DNA from 2 places in the Rhodohalobacter sp. 614A genome. Region 2 is predicted to be linked to the other one. Evidence: riboswitches for the same ligand, from Rfam matches in the RefSeq annotation. Region 2 holds a riboswitch; the other holds the start of a gene.
The links. Region 2 has a riboswitch for thiamine pyrophosphate ahead of L0B18_RS08015 (class I SAM-dependent methyltransferase). Riboswitches for the same ligand answer to the same signal wherever they lie in the genome.

Region 1: linked by a shared signal. The riboswitch ahead of L0B18_RS18200 (TonB-dependent receptor) and the one ahead of L0B18_RS08015 (class I SAM-dependent methyltransferase) in region 2 are both predicted to bind thiamine pyrophosphate.

Annotation. Positions count from the first base shown of each region.
Region 1 is NZ_JAKEDS010000005.1:31,964-42,069, reverse strand. Features, by position in the region: gene L0B18_RS18210 (ATP-binding protein) at 1-704, opposite strand, end outside; gene L0B18_RS18205 (FG-GAP-like repeat-containing protein) at 1,097-5,314, shown strand; gene L0B18_RS18200 (TonB-dependent receptor) at 5,515-7,983, opposite strand; TPP riboswitch at 8,045-8,146, opposite strand; gene L0B18_RS18195 (M28 family peptidase) at 8,208-9,452, shown strand; gene L0B18_RS18190 (tetratricopeptide repeat protein) at 9,523-10,106, shown strand, end outside.
Region 2 is NZ_JAKEDS010000001.1:1,956,224-1,966,329, reverse strand. Features, by position in the region: gene L0B18_RS08040 (aldo/keto reductase) at 1-586, shown strand, start outside; gene L0B18_RS08035 (ferritin) at 681-1,199, shown strand; gene L0B18_RS08030 (Trm112 family protein) at 1,334-1,609, opposite strand; gene L0B18_RS08025 (thiamine phosphate synthase) at 1,606-2,259, opposite strand; gene L0B18_RS08020 (AIR synthase family protein) at 2,256-3,320, opposite strand; gene L0B18_RS08015 (class I SAM-dependent methyltransferase) at 3,317-4,042, opposite strand; TPP riboswitch at 4,114-4,215, opposite strand; gene L0B18_RS08010 (hypothetical protein) at 4,254-4,571, opposite strand; gene L0B18_RS08005 (PAS domain S-box protein) at 4,939-6,681, opposite strand; gene L0B18_RS08000 (aldo/keto reductase) at 6,952-7,938, shown strand; gene dnaB (replicative DNA helicase) at 8,283-9,791, shown strand.

The sequences.
Region 1 (10,106 bases), on a different contig from region 2:
TTATTTGGGTGGAAAATAAAAAACCCAATAGTTGCCATTATCCAGATGGTTCCATCAGAAAACCGATTTAATTCCATGACCCTCTCGGGTTGAATAGGCATATCTTTTGGCTCCAGCAACACTTGTACTTCGCCATTCTCATACTGAACAATTCCATGATGATTCACAGCCAGTAAACCACCGTTCGCCTGAGATTTTATGACCCAGGTTTCAACCTCAAGTTCCGGATGAAGAGTAACAAACCGGCCGGCTTGTGAATCCAGCTTTTTGATTCCGGCACTGGTAGAAATCAAAAGCTCTCCATTGACTCCTTCCTCAATGCTCAGGTTTTGTCCTTCAACACCATCCTCTTCTGTAAAGGTTGTAAACGTATTGTTTTGATAGAGTGTGAGAGGTCCCGACTCGGTGGGCAGCCAGATATCTCCGGCCGATGTCATCATCATTCCGGAAAAACGGTTGGTGAGAATTCCGGGACTGTTGCTGGTGTTAAACGTTTCAAATTGGTACCCGTCAAAACGGGCCAGTCCATTCAGCGTCGCAAAATAGAGATATCCGTTTTCATCCTGGGCAATATCACTCACGGCATTTACCGGCAGACTATCTTCGGCCGTGAAATGACGGACCAGGTAATCATTCTCTGAAGTAGGTGGAGAAGAGACGAGGCTTTGAAACAGAAGAACAAAACAAAAAAAGGCAGTGAGCATAAGCTCCCAATTTATAGTCAAATAAATAGATTTTAAGAGCCTTTAAAGTACCGAACAATTTTAAAACTTTGTAGGGGTGTTGCAGCGATTTGAGCCATTCGAATGGCTGTTCTGAAATCTATTATTCTGTAAATCAGCAAGCTCAACTTGGTTTTAAATAAGGTTTCTTACCCCCTGATTTTATCCGATTTATTTCTCAACAAATTTGCTTATTCGTCCTGATTAGAAAAACGATAAATATCCTTTTACAAGTCATAATCACATGATCTGGACAATTTGAAAGAAATGCCGGACAATTTGAAAGTCTAAGACAGGTATCCTTTTTCATGTCTATTCGAAGTACAGCAGTTCGCTGTTCAAACTCTTTCTATTGATTTAAAACCGGGATACTCATGGGAAAATTAATTCCAAAAACTTATTCATCACGATTCATCAACCTGGCTGCAGGAGTTCTTCGTATTGGTTGCTGTTTTTTATTATTCATTCTTTTTAACCAGCAACTTTCATACGCGAAAACTGAGTTTAAACCGGACGATGCGAAGGCGCTGTATGTCGATCTGTTTAGCGAAAAAAATACTCCGTTCTCAGGCATGGAGATAGAAGGGGGCACCACGGTATTTGGTGACATTGATAATGATGGAGACCTAGATCTTTTTTTGTCGGGCGTCTGGATAACCGACGGTTCTTCAATAGAATTTATTTCAAGAACATATGTGAATGACGGAAACGGTAATTTCACTGAAAAATCCAATTCCAATCTTGAGGGGGCAGGCTGGGGAGACGCTGCATTTGGTGACATTGATAATGATGGAGACCTTGATCTTGTAATAACAGGAACTACTTTTGGTACCGATGGGAAGTTAGCGAAAACCTACCTGAATGACGGAAACGGCAATTTCACTGAAAAATCCAATTCGCTGACAGGTGTTCAATATAGTTCGGTTGCGCTCGGAGATATTGACAATGATGGCGATATGGATCTGATTATTTCGGGCCAAGCCAATCCCTATGATTTCAACAATTTGACGGTCTACCTCAATGATGGCAGTGGGTTGTTTACCTCCATACCGGATGATTTACCATCTATTTTTAGGGGGAGTGTAATTTTGGGGGATGTTGATAATGATGGCAATTTAGATTTGTTTATTACCGGGCATAATGATTTTGATGGACGAATTTCAAGTACATATATCAACGATGGAGCCGGAAATTTCAGCGAAAAAAGTAATCCGATAACAGAACTGGAGCGTAGCTCGGCTGCCTTTGGAGATATCGATAACGATGGTGACCTGGACCTGATTACTTCAGGGAATCCCCCCGGGTCTTATCAGAATCGTCAGACAAGAATCTACACAAACGATGGAGATGGCAATTTTTCCGAAGCGGATCAGCAGCCGTTTACAGGAGTTGTTTCCGGTACCGTTGCATTTGGTGACCTGAACAGCGATGGCAGCCTGGATGTAATTAACACTGGGTTTTCTGATGATGAGATTATTACTGAGAGATTTATGAATGATGGGAGCGGAAACTTTACTGAAGTTACAGGCTCTCTTTTAAATCTTGCTGCCAACTCGATAGCGATGGGAGATGTTGATCAGGATGGCGCTCTCGATCTGATCATAGCGGGGAATTACACCAATAACGATGAATTGGTCAAACTCTATACCAATCTTTCAGAGAACAGTAATACCGCTCCCTCGGCTCCGGGCTCACTTTCTGCCGTTCAAAATGGATCGGAGATTACTCTTTCGTGGGGAACGGCCTCCGATAGTGAAACTCCGTCTGACGGCCTCAGCTATAACATTTTTTTAAAAGAAGACCCGGAAGGCGATCCTCCATATTTGATCAGCCCGATGGCTCAGGAAGCAGATGGCTGGAGAAAACTTCCTGCACCCGGCAATCAGGGACAACACAACAGCTATACGTTTCAAACTCCTGAATTAGCATGCGGTGAATCTACGACCTACGCATTCAGTGTACAGGCTGTTGATCACAATTTTGAAGGTGGTTCTTTTTCTGATGACTATAACTTCACCGTACACCCCCCGGAAATTGTGTATGTAGATCAGGACGCTACTTCCGGTGATAACAACGGATCGTCCTGGGAAAACGCATATACCGATCTTCATACAGCTCTGAATAATCTTAGCGGATGCATCACAGAGGTTTGGGTGGCTGAAGGAACCTACATCCCTGCCGGTGAAACAAACCCGTTTCGATTGAGAGAAAATCTGAGCCTTCTGGGTGGATTTGACGGTACAGAAGATGATCTTTCCGACCGAAACATTTCCGATCATCCAACCATCTTGAGTGGAGATGTAAATGGATCGGAAACAGCCAACCCCGGGGATGCCCACACCATTCTTGTGATTCCCGCCGTAACAAACGGTGTAACCATTGACGGATTTATTATTGAATCCGGCTATGCAGATGGTGGAGGAACAGGCAACCGAACCGGTGCCGCGATCGACACAAATGGCAATAATACCATTTCAAATACCATTTTCAGAGACAATCATGCCATGGGTGACGGTTCCAATGGAGTGGGCGGAGCAGTGATCAATTGGGGTGGCGAGCTGACCTTTATCAATACTCTTTTTTACAACAATAGTTCTACTGGCGGTGGTGGGGCAATTTCTGCTGAGAATGGAACGGTGCAGCTTATCAATTCTATCTTAGCGAATAATGAAAGCGCTAAAGGAGGAGCCATTAATTTTTGGGCTGGAAATGTAGTAGCCATCAACTCCATATTTTATAATAATTCCGGAACAAACGGCAATATGAATGATGATGGCGGAGCCGGAATAGGAATAGCGGCAAACAGCCTGTTTTTTAATGAAACATCAGGAAATAACGGCGATCTTCCACCAGCTATTAACAGCGGGAGTGGAAACCTGTTAAATACCAATCCGGTCTTTGTTGATGAAGAGAATGGAGATTATTCACTGCAGAGTATAAGTTTGGCTCTAAATGCCGGATCAAATACCCCATTTGGAACGGGAGAACCTGCCGAAGGCATTACCACTGACCTGGCCGGAAACGTACGAATTTTTGATGGCACACCCGATCCTGACGTTGTGGATATAGGCGCGTACGAATTTCAGGGTGACTCCGAAGCTCTATTGAGACTCACACTGACAGAAGGCTGGCGAATGCTGGCCAGTCCGGTTGCCGGACAAAGTTACGCCAATATGTTGGAGCCATTATGGACCCAGGGAATCGATGGAGCTGATTACTCCGGCGGAGAACCCAATGTGTATGTCTGGAACACCAATTATGAAGATAATGATCAGAACTGTGTTTTTGAATATGAAAGTAATCAGAATTGTTCTGGCTGGCAGGTTCCTTCCTCGGCAGACTTTGGGGAAGCAATTCCTGCCGGCAGCGGCTTTTTAATGTATGTTTTTGAAGATGATGAGCATGGAGAATCCAACCCATCCCCGTTTCCAAAAGATGTTATACTAAGTGGTGCTTTTCACAGTGGAAATGTGGAGCCAACTGTTAACCAAAGTGAAGATGGGTGGACTCTGGTAGGCAACCCGTACAGACTGCCGATTGCTTTTGATGAGGTACTTGCCAACCCAGGGACATCCGGCCTGACAGGAGCCGCTTATGTGTACGATCTGAATGCAACAGCAATCGACCCGACGGGCCCGATTATGGACAACGGCGGAGCCTGGCGAAGCATTGCCGGAGACTACGGGGATATTCCCAGTGGAAATATCGCCCCGGGCCAGGGCTTTTTTGTTCAGACAGAAAATTTACCGGCAACGTTAATGTTTTCAGAATCCAATCAAACCACAACGGGAGAGTTTTACGGCAAAGAGACAGAACGAAAAGATTTTGTTCGCCTGGAACTTCGTGGAGAGTCCCTATATAATTCTGCCTGGATTCGTTTTTCTGATCAGGGGTCCACAACTCCCACGGATGGAGAAGCCCTGGAACTCCAATCGTTCTCGGCTGATTATGCTGTTCTTGGCACCCACAAGTCCGATGGCACGCTGATGGATATCGCTCATTATCCGTCCGGAATGCCAGACCTGGAGATTCCTTTGGCCGTAGATGCCACCCGGTCTGGGAAGTACACAATCACTGCTACCGATCTGGACCTTCCCGCAGGCATGAGCCTGTACTTATACGATCAGAAAAAAGAACAGTCCACAGAGATAGCCGACAGTTCTTTCGCTTATTCGTTTACAATGGACACGAATGAACCTCAGAAGAAAGTACCAACGGTGGAGGAGATTCTTGCCCGGGGAACAAGTGGCCCGAAAAAAGTCACCACAGTTAACTCCACCCGTTTTGTCTTGTTAACATCTCCGAAGGGACACAGTAGTGAACTTCCGGAAGAAATTGTTCTTGGTCAAAACTATCCGAATCCGTTCAACCCGAGCACAGTGATCAGTTATCAATTGCCAGTGGGCAGTCAGGTTCGTCTTGAAGTTTATGATATGCTGGGGCGAAATGTAGCTACCCTTGTGAACGAACAGGTGGCAGCGGGCCGGCATACGGTTGATTTTGATGCGAGTCATTTATCCAGTGGTGTGTATTTGTATCGTTTGCAGACGGGAAGTCAGATCATGACCCGGAAACTAACTGTGATGAAGTAACCACAAATATGGGAATAGGAGATTGCTTCGCTCTGCCGCAATGACAGATTCACGTCTTTCATGGGTCATTGCGAGCGAAATGAATGAAGTGAAAGCAGCGTGGCAATCACCATCCATCACCACCACCCTGTCCATCAGCCGCGATACCGAACAAGCCCCCGGATTCTCTTGGGCCGGGGGCTCAGTCGTAATTTCAACAACTAAAATTGGATCTTCACATTTGCCAGGATATTTCGACCAGCTTGTGGATAATAGTAGTTGAAAAACTGCTCTTCTCCACCGGATATCCAACCAAATGTGTATCCATTTGAAACATACTTTTCATCCAGAACATTGTTGATCTGGAGTGATGCCGTGATTCCCTGGACGAATCCCAAATCGCGCAGTTCATACGAAAACCGAAGATCGTTTACCCAATAAGAATCGATAGACCGCGCTTTGTTCTGAGTATTATCGAGGTATTGCCGGGATACATATTTTGAAATCCACTCTGCAGTAAATGCTCCCGGATTATAACTCAGAATAGAATTCACAATGGTAGATGGAGAAAATGCAATATCTACATCGGAGTATGTTTCAGCTTGCTGACCGCCCTGATCATAATCATCCACAAAGCGCTGATATTCATCAATTTTATTTTGGCTGAATGTGGCATTTCCGCTCCATTCAAAATCATCGGTAATTCTGGCACTTACTTCCAGCTCAATCCCGGCCCGGTAACTGTCAGGTACATTTTCGCGGATGTAACCGCCAACGTCATTTACAGCTCCGGTCAGAATCAACTGATCTTTGTACTTCATGTAATAAAGGTTCACTCCGGCATGAAAACGGTTGAAGTTTCCATCATACCCCAATTCGTAATCAAATAATCGTTCCGGGTCGGGTCGGCTCTCCCGGCTCGATTCCACATATTCATCTCGAGTCGGTTCTTTTCCGCCCACACTAACAGAAGCAAACATTCGGTGTCCTTCATCGGGACGATACACAACGCCGAACTTAGGATTCAGGAAGTTAATTCTGTCACTTTGGGTTACGTCAATTACATCTTCGGTTTGATCATCAATTCGCAACCCAAGAAATTCATACCCGACCGTTCGATATTGCAAATCAGCGAATGCATTAAATTCGGAAGTAAGGTAGTAATTGAATTTACCGTATACATTGAAGTCGGTTTTGAAGGCATTATTGTTATAATACCGGTCGCCAAGATCACTGCTTCCCGCAAAACGCGACCAGATCACTTCGCCAAAATGGTCGCCATCGTATTCATTATAGCCACCTCCAAGAGTTAGTGTCCACTCTTCGGGGTGTTTCCATTCAGTTGAAAAAACACCTCCATAAAAATGATTGTCGAGCCATCGCCTCCGAACCAAATCAGAGTTCGATACTGTTTCTCCGCCAATCTGAATGGGAGAGATGTTGTAGGTATCCAAATCGTCATTCCGTCGGAATTCCTCGTAATATCCGCGCCCGTATGTATAATGGAGGGATGCATTTGCCGACCAGGTATCCATCAGGCGATAGGTGTAGTGGAGCTGATAATGATCCTGCTGATAATTGTCTGTCTGATCCTGATAGGTAAACTCATTGAATTGACGATTGCCGAGATTCGCTCTCAAATGTTCGGCATCTTCTTCTCCAAGAAAGAGATTATTGATGTAGGATTCAAGTTGCTGCGGATCATCTTCCAAAATCGGTTCAGGAACACCATTCCACGCCTGGTAGGTTTCTTCCTGGCCGGAAAAGACATCCGCTTTTAACAAGCTTCGGTTGCCGTGGCGCGATCCGGATAGATAAAACGATTTCAGATCAGACCGCGCCCGATCAATATATCCGTCAGATTCAATCTTAGAGAGCCGGCCTTCAAACTGCCAGCCGTTGTCCAGGATTCCGGAGCCAAGCTGCACATTCGCTTTTCGGGTTCCGTATGAGCCAATTCCGGTTGTGATGGTTCCATAGGCTTCCGGCTGCATGAGGGCGGTCTGGAGATTCATGGTTGCACCAAAAGCCCCGGCTCCCTGGGTCGAAGTTCCAACACCACGCTGAATTTGAATGTTCTGGGTTGAGGACGCCATGTCTGGCATATTCACCCAAAACACACCGTGAGATTCGGCGTCGTTCAATGGAATTCCGTTGATAGTAACGTTGATTCGCCCGGGATCGACCCCACGAATCCGAATTCCCGTGTAGCCGATTCCCGCACCGGCATCTGAAGTTGAAACAACCGATGGTGCAGACTGAACCAACATCGGGATATCCTGGCCAAGATTTTTAGCCTCAATTTCTCCACGGTTAATATTGCTGTATGCAATGGGAGTGGATTCATCTACCCGCAAAGCACTTACAAAAACTTCACCGGTCATAACGACCTGTTCCTCAAGAGTTATTTCGATAAACTCCTCAGGATTTGTAATTGAAATTGTTTTGGTAGCATATCCAACAAAGCTAATAGTGATTTCATTAACCTTTGTTGTGAGTTTTAACTCAAATGAACCTTCTGAATCGGCAGAAGTGCCGTTGATGGTTCTGGTTTCAAGAATGGTTGCTCCTTCGAGAGCTTCACCGGTCGAAGCGTCCGTTACCCGGCCTTCGATGGTTTGTGCAACGAGTTGAAAGGGAAGTACAGTCCATAGAAAAACTGCAAAAAGAGATATGAATTGTTTAAGCATTGATAGCCTCCGTCAATAGGTTTATTGAGGGAGGGGGCGACATGCAACTTCTGAAACTACATGTGTGGAAGATCGGTTTCCCTACGCCGGTATGATCCGGTTCAGGTTCTCAGGGTATGATCTCAGTCCCGTCATTTCTGAGGGGACACCCCCAACCTTTTTAATTGGTTAAGCTTTAAAAATAGGCACGAAACCCGTATGCTTCAAACAAAAAAGTTTTTAGAATGAAAAAAATTAAAATAGCTCTTCCCGTCTTTGTGATCGGGCTTTTTTTCCTGATGTCGTGCGGAACGAATGAAGTGGAACAAGCTGGTGATGACTTTTTAAAAGAACATGTCACCTGGCTGGCCGATGAAGAGCGTGGCGGGCGGTTGGTTGGAACCATCAACGAAGCCGATGCTGCGAATTATATATCCGATCATTTTCTGCAATACGGTTTAATACCTGCGGGTGATGAAGGAACTTACGTCCAGCAGTTTAAACTGGAAGGCCCAATGGTTCAGGCGATGGAAATTGAGAGCCAGATTTCCCGGAATGTTGTCGGGTTGCTTGAAGGCGAGACGTTTCCAAACCGATATATTATAGTCGGGGCGCATTACGACGGACAGGGAATGGGCGGAACAATTTCTATGAATATGAATTCTGAACCGGCACTTCATTACTCCGCGGATGATAATGCTTCGGGTACAGCCGGGCTTTTTTACCTGGCTCGCGAGTTTGCGGAACATCCTCCTCAAAGCAGTGTTCTGATAGTTGCCTTTTCAGGAGAAGAGCTTGGCCTGATCGGTTCCAAATATTTTGTGGATGAAATGGAAATATCCCCCGATTCTGTGCTGGCGATGATCAATTTGGATATGATTGGGCGGCTTGAAAATAATGAACTGGATATTTTCGGTACGGGAACGTCATCCCAATGGGAGAAAATTATTGCTTCAGTTGAAACAGATTCCCTTGAAATAACCACCACTCCCGGAGGAATGGGAAGCAGTGATCACGCTTCGTTTTACCGGGCTGAAATTCCTGTTTTGCATTACTATACGGGCACTCATCAACAATATCATAGGGAAACGGATACAGCGGACCTGATTAACTATGCCGGAATGGAAAAGGTTTTGGAGCATGTTGAAAGCGTCGTGAGAACATTGGATTCAATGACTCCGGGTGAGATCGATTTCCAGGAATCTACGGATCCGCGAGGAAATGTCCGGATGAGAAGCGGACCCACGTTGGGTGTGATGCCGGATTATACGTTCTCAGGTGAAGGCTTTCGAATTGAGCAGGTTCGTCCGGATGGTACGGCAGATGCAGCCGGTTTACAGGATGGAGATATCATCATCGAAATGGACGGAAAAGAGGTGGCGGATATATATGGTTATATGGAAGTTTTGAATACGCTGGAGAGCGGTGATACGATTTCAATTACCATTCTCCGGGATGATGAAGAGATAGATTTGGAAGCGACTTTTTAGAAAGAAATCCCCCTTTGAAGGGGACATTCTTTGCATCGATTTAAATCCTATAAATAATTCACAAATTAAAATGAAATATTTACGATCAGTTATTCTTCTATTCATTCCGCTCTCACTTCTTATTTCATGCAGTGAACAGAGCGAACTTGAGCCGGTTCCTGAAGGTATCCAGGGATATTCATTATTGGGAGATACGCTTGAAACGCCAGAAATTTCTCAGGAAATGTTTGATGAACAGAACGAAAAATTGATCCAGGCTTTGACAGACTACCGGGCAAATCCCGATGATGCGGATGCAATTATCTGGTTAGGCAGAAGAACGGCCTATTTAGGAGAATACCGGGAAGCGATTCGGATCTTCACGGAAGGTATTTCCAAGTTTCCGGATGATCCGAGAATGTCCCGCCATCGCGGTCACCGATATATTACTCTTCGAAGATTGGATCTTGCCATTGAAGATTTTGAAAAGGCCAAAGAATTGATGAGTTCCATGCCCGATCAGGTTGAGCCGGACGGTCTTCCAAATGAATTGAATCAGCCCACAAGTACGCTGAAATCAAATATTTATTATCACAAAGGATTGGCACACTATCTGAAAGGAGAATATGATCTGGCAATTCAGGAATATGAAGAATCCCTGAAATTGGATTTAAC
Region 2 (10,106 bases):
AAGCGGCAAAGTCCGTTATGTAGGCGTTTGTAATTGGCCGGCTTGGATGGTGATGAAAGCCCTCGGAATTGCTCGGCAGGAAGGATGGCATGAATTTAAAGCCATGCAATATTTCTATTCTCTATCAGGGCGTGATGCAGAGGACGCATTGATTCCATTGAGTCAGTCTGAAAAACTTGGATTCATGCCGTGGAGCCCACTTGCTGGCGGATTTCTTTCCGGAAAATACACCCGGGATAATGAAAAAGCCGGCGGCGGTTCCCGACGCGATGAATTCGACTTCCCTCCCATCAATAAAGAACAAACCTACGATATTGTAGATGTGATGGAAGAAATTGCAGAGAACCAGGATTGCTCTGTAGCTGAAGTGGCTCTTGCCTGGGTTCGGTTACAATCGGGCGTGACCAGTACCATCATCGGGACAAAAAACATTACTCAGCTTGAGTCGAATATCAATTCAACAAATGTAGATTTAACTGATGATGAGTTGAGTGAATTAAATAAAGTTTCTTCAACGACCAAACGCTATCCTTTCTGGATGGTCGATCGTCAGGATTCAGATCGAATTCCTGGGTCCAACGAATAGAATACACGGCTGAAAGTGCTCTGGAATACTGGTGTTCTCTGGATTCTATTGTATCTTTCTGGCGTACAAGATCTTAAAATTTAAGAGTTAAAATATGCTTTCTGAAAAAATTGAATCATTGCTGAACGATCAGGTTCAACACGAGTTTGAAGCAGGAAATTGGTACTTATCGATGTCTTCCTGGGCTGAAGTAAATGGTTTCCACGGAACCGCCAGTTTTTTCCTGGAACAGTCGAAAGAAGAGCATTTTCATGCGATGAAAATCTTCCATTATGTGAATGATCGTGATGGCCATGCCATCGCTCCGTCAATCGCCAAACCGGACAGCGAGTTTGATTCAATTCGCCATCTTTTTGAACGCGGATTGGAACTGGAACAAGAAAATACCCGAAAAATCAACGTACTTGTTGAGGCTGCAAAAGAGGAGAAAGACCACGCCACCGATCAGTTCCTTCAGTGGTATGTGGACGAACAAGTGGAAGAAGAAGATCTTTTCCGCACCATTTTAGACAAACTGAATATTCTTGGGGAAAAAGGTCCCGGTCTTTATATGCTGGACCAAGAATTGGGTCAGCGTCGAGCTGAAATTCCCGGGAATAGCGGAACTGAATAGATCCATTGAATCATTTTTCAACTCGTTCCGAAGGTAACTCCTTCGGAACGCTCCACCCGGGGTTCTGATTCACACGCTTATCGAAACATTGCAATCATTGTATTACAGTATTACAAACATCACAATCCTGTTTCCTATCTAATATTCTCTTCTAGCAACAATTTCTCAGAGTTCGAATCCTTCAATTGCAATCCCCATTTCTTCAAAGTCGGGGCTTCGATGGATTTGTCTCTGTATTCATCCGGCGTCATAATTGGAATTCCATAAATCACCGGGTAGTAACGGCTACACTCGGGACAGCTCAACAACGCTTCGATGATCTCCCCGTTTTCATGTTTTACAAATACGCGCATATTCAGATCGTGTTTATCGATCGGGCAACACAGTTTTTTGGCAAATGATTCTGTCATGATATTGAATTTAAATTGTTAAGAACTTCCTGGTATTCCGTTACCGATTTTTCAGGCGAATCCGAGCTTAAAATCCCCGAAATCACTGCAACTCCCTGAAAGTCCAACTCATTCAAATCGCCGAGATTTTCTGTTGTAATGCCCCCGGAGACAAACAGAGGCAGATTTGTTATTTCTCTCGTCTTTTGAACCGTTTCGGGACGAACGATCTCACAGGTATCTACCGATTTGGATGGAAACATGGAGCAGAAAGAGATGTAATCGAAGTTGTGATCATCCGCCCATTGAATAATTTCTACATCATTACTGCAAGTAATCCCGGCAATGAATTCTCGCCAAATTTCAGTCTGAATTTCTTCAAAACTTTCGGGAATCTCATCGAAATGGACGCCATCCAAATCTGTTTCTTTAAGCAGCTCCCAATCATCATTGATCAAAACAGGAATGCTATATTTTTGGGTGATTTCCACAATTTCTTCAATCACTCCTATTTTATCTGATTGTGAAAACGACTCCGGCCAATGATTCCATATTTGGATAATATCTACTCCTCCGTCCAAAGCCTGTTTTAACTTTTCCAATAATTCTTTTTGGTTGATGGATGGATCTAAAACCAGATAAATTCCACCCTTAATCTCTTTCTTCATCATTTATTCCCTTCCTTTATTGCATTGAAAAAAGCTGCCCAATATGGATCTGTTCCATCAAATGAAAACTCTTTCACTTCTTCTTGTTCGATGATTTTTCTTCCTTCCGATACGTCTGTCATTTTCCCAACGATTGTTGCCGGAATCGATTGGCTCTCCAAATATTCAACCAGTTTCTCATCGCATCCCGGTTTCACAGCCATAATCATCGACCCGGCTCCTACACAAAACCGATGGTCAATCTCAAACAGTTCGGCAATCTTTTTCGGAGCTTCACCAACGGGTATTTTGGCATCATCAACGATAAATCCACAATCAGAGGCTTCGGCCATCTCCGCGATCGCTCCGAGAACGCCGCCTTCGGTTACATCATGCATCGCTTTTAATTCAGTTTTATTTTCCAAAATTTCGGATGCCGCTAAAGCATCCGGAAGAGACGATGTCCGGTAAAAATTATCACAAGCGGTTTGATAGATCTCCTCGCCCAAATTTTCTTTCACCGTTTCGGGGAAACTCATGGCGAGTATGGCTGTTGAGTTCAACGCGGTTTCTTTTGTTACGACAATCAAATCTCCCGGTTCGGCTCCATCGCTTGTAATGATTTCGTTCAGCGGAGCGGATAGAAACATTGTCCCTCCACCCGGAATCGTTGAATTCTGTCCCACGATCTGCCCCGTATGTCCGCCGGTAATGGCAACGCCAACTTCCTTGCAAAACTGATGGATGTATTCCCAATACTCCTCAAATTTCTCTTTTGAAAGTTCCGGCGACAGGTTTAAAACAAATTGAGCATACTGCGGAGAAAATCCGGTTGTCGCCATGTCATTCACCAAAAGATGCACCGAAAGCCAGGCCGATTCTTTCAAACCCAATGATGGAATCAGCGATAACGGATCACTTGAGATAGCCAAGCCCAGGTTATTTCCCAGATCTATGACGGATGTATCCACTCCAAAACCGGGACCGGTTCGGACTTCCCTCCTCTTTTTCCCGGTTCGGGGAAGAAGAATATCACTCAGATTTGAACTGCCAATCTTGCCGAAGTTGTCTTCAAAAGCACTCATTCTACATCGGTTAGTTTTACGTGAAGAGCAAAGAAATCACCAATCGGAAATCCCCACTGCTGCATGGGAAACCATTTGGGCAGTCCGGTTGCCGTCCACTCAATTTCATATAAGCGGCCCTCCAGTGCTTCATGAATTTTTTCGATCAGTGAATCGGGTGTATAAAAATTGGCCGTTTTGTAGTATTCATTTTTGTTGAATACTTCCTGAATTCGCCGTCTCACAACTTTGGTTGAGTTCCGGTTCATAATCCCAAAAATGATTCCATATTTCCCAACACGAACGGCTTCGCGAATCACCTTAATTGGATCTTTGTAATAAGCGAACGTGGCAATAAAGGCGAGAGCATCAAAACTGTTATCCTTAAACGGCATGTGATGAGAATCGGCCAACGCTAAATCACCATCAAAAAGATGCGCTCCCTGACCCAGCATAAATGGTGAAATATCCGCGCCGGATGCTTCAATCCCGATCTCGTTCCACCAGCGCGTAAATCGTGTGGTTCCACAGCCGAATTCCAGGAGAGTGTTTACACGCTCGTCTTTTGTGATCAGCTTTGCGAGTGTTTTTTTCTGCCAGATTTCGGCCCGTTTGTATCGTGTTTCGTAATAATCTTCATACCGATCTGTGTACTCGCGATTAAAAAACCACTCCTCACGATCCTGCCACTGTTCCAGGGTCTTCGTAACGCGGTCGAACTGCTTCTTTTCAATGTCACTCATAAATCTCAATTGGATATTTAACTTCAGGAGGGGAAATAATCACTTACAGTGAACGACTTATCTATCCAAACTTGATGAGTCAGAATGGTTTCCTACGCCGGCATTATCCGGATCAGGTTCACTGGGTTTGATCTCAGCCTGACGACGTTCGCCAAGCACCCCACTTCTTTAAAATACGAGATTTTAAAGGACAATTAAATCGAAAGAGAATTTAATTTTGAATCAATGTATTGGCTTCAAGAATCAGAGAAGCTTCGGTTAATGCCTGTTGCAGCCTTTCGAACTCTTCACATGTAAAACAGAATTGCACCTCTTCCACAACGGTATTCATAATCAACCGGTTTCTGTCATCAGGAAAAAGAATGGAATAGCGGTCAAAATTGATGGCTCCGTATGTCTTTACAAAGTCTTTGAATGATTTTACAGAAAAGGTCAAAAGCATGTTATTAAATCGAAGGCCAATATGTCCGCATGCTTTAAATTGTACAATTTGCAGAGCATCAGGTTCAGACTCTGCTAATACCTTCATATTCGAATTTTCCATTTGTTGTTGCTTTCCTCTGGATTGATTCACTTAACAAGAAAAACCCCGGTTGATTCACTCAACCAGGATTTCCCGCGTATGACACTACTCGTGTTCTCCGGATTTGAGATTTATGGTACGTCATTTAGATCGATCCAAATATACCCTCCCCGGAAAAGCAGTTCAAACTTTATTTAAAATGAATCTAAATAAGAAGAGCGGGTACGTTTATACAATCAAAAAATATTCCTTTAAAAGCATTTAAAGAGATATTCTGATATAATCCTCGTCAGCAAACTCCTGTGTAACTTGACTATTTTACATCTTCCGATGACCAAAAAAATGGTGAAACGGAGGTTTTTTGATTCGAGTTCTAATCCGCCTTTTTCTTGAATCGCAGGCGAAAAACAGTTCCGGTTCCGTCAGCACCTTCATGAAAACTAACCCTTCCCTCGAGTTGATTGGATAGGGCGTCAATCAGAGTCATGCCCAGGGATTGTTGTTTATGCATATCAAAATTTTCGGGAAGACCGAGGCCGTCATCAGAAATAACTAAATCAATGTTGGAATCTTCAGAATTCATTAAAATCCGGAGAGCTCCTTTTTGCATACCGTTGAAAGCATGTTTAAAAGAATTGACCACCACCTCATTTACAATCAAAGAACATGGAATAACCTGGTTGATATCAAGTGATATTGAATCAAGATCAAGAAATACGTCGACCTCTCTCCCGGATGTAAGGTAGGTTTGCTTGATGGTATCAACCAATTCTTTCAGATAATTATCGAACCGTATGCCGTAAAGTGATTCGTTTTGATAGAGCTTCTCATGTATCATGGCAATGGAACGAATCCGAAGCTGGCTGTCCCGAAGGGCATTTGTTGCAGATTGATCCGTGGACTGCATGATCTGAAGCTCGAGCATGGATGAAATCATCGCCAGATTATTCTTTACCCGGTGATGAATCTCTTTCAGAAGAGTCTCTTTTTCTTTTAGAGATTTCCCGATCATTTCCTGATTCTGCTTCAGATCCGTAATGTCGTGAACAACGGTTTGGATGGCAGGTTTACCTTTATAAGAAATCGGGATGGAGTGCGCTTCAATATATCTTTGTTCACCATTGAGCAGCACAATCTTATTCACGGCCGGAGCTATATGCTGATTTTGTTCAAGCAATTTTTTCCGTTTTAAAACTTTCTCTGCATCATCATTATGCACAAAGTCCATAATGGGCTTCCGGATAAGCTCACTCAGTGATCGGGCCCCGTAATATCTTGTTCCGGCCTGGTTGATATAAACGATTTTTCCATCCTGTACAATTTGAACCGGCTGCGGATTTTGCCGCAATAATTGCTGCCAGCGCTCTTCACTCTCCTTAACCTTTTGTATTGTTTTCTTCTCTTTTGTGATATCCTGGAAAACACCGAAAACACCCACTACGTTATCTCCCGAATATTTGGGGAACTTGGTAACCCGGATATTTTTTACGCCATCCTTAACCTTTACTTTGATTTCGTATTGGCCCGAACTTCCATCTAGCGTTTTCTGGAAATGTCTTTTCGTTCGTTCAAGGTCATCTTCGTGAATAAAATCCTCAAACCTTTTGCTGAGTAATTCTTTCTCACTAATCCCGCTAAATTCTACCAGCTTATTATTTACTCCTTCAAAATTGCCCTCAACGTCAAAATAGTAAACGGGGTGGGGATTATTCCTGAAAAGCGAGTTGAATTGTTGTTCTCTTTCTTCCAGCTTTTGAAAAATCTTCAGTTGCTTTGAAAGATTTTGAATGTGACAGGCAATGTAATCTGCATTTCCTTTCTCATCCCGGATAAGTATTCCGGATATAAAAACAGATACAGAATCACCTGATTTTGTCAGAAGGGAAATTTCTGATTCAAAATCACCGGATTTTTCGCTGATAATTTTACCAAAAAACTCAGACCATATTTCCTGATCCTTCGGGTGCACCCATTTGGAAAACGGTTCTGTTTTTAGTTCTTGTTCGGTGTACTCCAGAAATGTACAAAACTGAGTTGGAACCCTCTTCAATACCCCATCGAGACCCAAGTTACATTTCAGGAAAATCTCAAGATGCTCAATCTTTTGTTTACCCATAACCAGTAACTTAACTTTTTAAAGTCAAATCTTCGAATTCATACCCGTACCCATACTGAAGTAGAACTAACAATTTTAAAATCGATTTGTTCCACTTTATCAATATCTAATTGTAATCACACAATTTGCGCTCAATAATTTCTATGAAATTGATTGAAAAATCATCTCTCTGTTTACAAAATAAGCAAGAAAAATTAACAAGTAAGAAAATGATAACCGATTTTACAATGTTTACTTTTAATGAGAAAGTATAATTGAACACACAGGTTTATGAAATATAGAACATTAGGTAAAACCGGCTTTGAAATTTCTGAAATCTCCCTTGGAACGTGGCAGCTTGGAGGTAAATGGGGACAGAGTCTTGATGCCGAAACTGCTCAAAAAACGTTAGAGGAAGCCTTCGCAAATGGTGTTAATTTTATTGACACGGCTGATGTGTACAAAGACACTGAAAGTGAGATTGAGGTTGGAAAGGCGATCAAAAAAGCAGACCAACGAATTTATGTAGCCACCAAGTGCGGGCGGCAAATCAATCCTCATATCAACGAAAATTACACGCCAAAAGCTCTTCGCGGGTATGTCGAGGATTCTTTAAAACGTCTGGATGTAGATGTGCTTGATTTGGTTCAGCTTCATTGCCCGCCGACGGAGGTTTATTACCGGCCGGAAATTTTCGGAGAATTTGAGAAACTAAAAGAAGAAGGAAAAATCCTGAATCTCGGTGTAAGTATCGAAAAAATAGAAGAAGGATTGAAAGCCATTGAGTATGAAAATGTGACGACCATCCAGGTGATCTATAATATGTTCAGGCAGCGGCCACATGAAGAACTGTTTCCAAAAGCTCAAAAGAATAATGTTGGAATTATCGTTCGAGTACCTTTAGCCAGCGGACTTCTGACGGGCAAATTTTCTAAAGACACTACGTTTGATGAAAAAGACCATCGCAATTTCAACCGGGAAGGAAAATTCTTTGATGTGGGCGAGACTTTTTCAGGCATTCCTTATGAAACGGGAGTGGAAGCTGTGGAACGATTGAAAGAGGTTGTCGGTCCAAATACAAATTTGGTCCAGCTGGCTTTACGTTGGACATTGATGCGTGACGAAGTGAGCGTGGGGATTCCCGGCGCTTCATCCGATAAACATGTAAAATCCAATTGTGATGCTTCCGAAACACCTCCGATTGCAGATGAAATCATGTCCGAAATAGATAATATCTACGAAGAGATGATCAAACCGCATGTACATCAAAGGTGGTGAGTCAAGGTTCGGGTTTCAGGACTCGTCAGATCAAGCGCACTTTGAGTGTAACGAAGTAAACGAAAAGGAAGTCGAGATCTCGTCATACTATTGATAGTTTACTTCTCGACTTCATTCCGCTGTTGCTCCATTGCGCTCTATGTGACGGAGAGAAGATCTTGTTGTTGGTAAAAGTTATCCACATCATTGTTAATAACTAATCGATAGTTGTGGATACCTTTGTTAATAAGTCGTCAAAATATTTTCTCACATATTTCTTACTTTTTATTCTTTGAGTAGCGGCAGGCTCATTTCAAACGTCCCGACAAATCCATTCAATTCTCATTTTTTAAATTAAGCAGTATATGCCCAACCAAAACGGGTCTAATTCATCCGGCAGTTCGCAGTCTCTTCAACATGAAGGAGGACGGATTCCTCCCCAGGCTGTGGAAGTGGAAGAAGCTGTTTTGGGGGCCATGCTCATCGAACGGGAAGCGGCAACCATTGCGCTTCAGCTTTTGCGGACTGAAGATTTCTACAAACCGGCCAACAAGCACATTTTTGAAACCCTTTTCGAACTCTACGAACGGGACAACCCGCTTGACCTGCTTACCGTAGAAAATGAGCTTCGTGATAAAAATCTCTTGGATACGGTAGGCGGAACCGGTTATCTCGCAGATCTGACACGATCAGTTAGTTCGGCTGCAAACATCGATTATCATTCGCAGATTATTGCTGAAAAGGCAATCAAGCGAAACCTGATTTTGCATTGCAATGACATTATAAAAGCCGCTTATGATACCACCTCCGATGCCTCCGATGTATTGGACGAAGCGGAGCAGAGAATCTTTGATCTGTCCAATAATAAAACCCGCGCCAACGCTACCATTATCGGCGATATTCTGAAAGATACGCTGGGATACCTGGAAGATTTGCGCGGAAAACCGGAAGGCGTTACGGGAGTTCCTTCCGGGCTGGACGTAGATAAGTTCACTTCTGGCTGGCAAAATGGGGATTTGATCATTATTGCCGCACGTCCCTCCATGGGTAAAACGGCTTTTGTACTGACGGCCGCCCGGAATGCAGCGCTTCATCCCAATGAAGATATGCAGTCGAATGTGGCCATTTTCAGTCTTGAGATGTCGGCGCAGCAACTGGTTCAGAGATTCCTCACTATGGAAGCCCGCATCAATGCGCAGGATGCCCGAACCGGCCGCGTGAAAGACGAAGATTTTAAACGATTGATTGATGCAGCGAGCCGCCTCTTTACCGCTCGCATTTTTATTGATGATACGCCCAGCCTGAGCCTGATGGAGCTTCGCACAAAATGTCGGCGCTTAAAAAGTGAACATGACATCGGCCTGATTGTGGTGGATTACCTTCAGCTTATGACCGCGAATTCTCGCGATATCGGAAATCGTGAGCAGGAAATTGCCACCATTTCCCGGGGTTTAAAATCGTTGGCAAAAGAACTCAATGTGCCGGTAATCGCTCTTGCACAGCTCAGCCGTGCGGTAGAACAGCGCGGCGGTGATAAACGTCCGCAGTTGAGTGACCTTCGTGAGTCCGGCTCCATCGAGCAGGATGCCGACGTGGTTTGCTTCCTTTACAGGCCTGAATATTATGGAATTACCACTACGGCTGAAGGCGAATCCACGAATGGTTTGGCAGAACTGATTATCGGGAAACAACGTAACGGACCTGTTGGAACCACACGCATGTTCTTCGTGAAAGAGTATGCTCGATTTGAACGTTTATCACGAATTGACCGTGGGCCCGGTGGTGATGACTATCTTTCAGAACCCGACAACGGATCATCACTTCCTCCTCCAACCCATAATCCCGGCGGCGATGATGAAGAGGCTCCTTTTTGATTGATGGTTTGCAATTGAAGATTTTTGATTCCCAATATTCGATCCCTGATTTTCTGAAATCGCAAATCTAAGATCGGTGACCTTCAATCTGAAATCATCTGTATAAATGGTGTTTTCAGTTATGAAATCTAATAAAACGAGCAATCCATTAGAGAAAAGGTTTTTCGATTTTACAGCTGTAATTCGCCCGTTTTATTTTCTCTTTGAGCTGAGTTAGCAAGTTGCTCTTCCGGCCACATTCTTTATTTGTATGAGCCAACATTCTGAAAATCTCATCCGTGAAAAATAAAATTTATTCGGCGGTTTATTCGTACA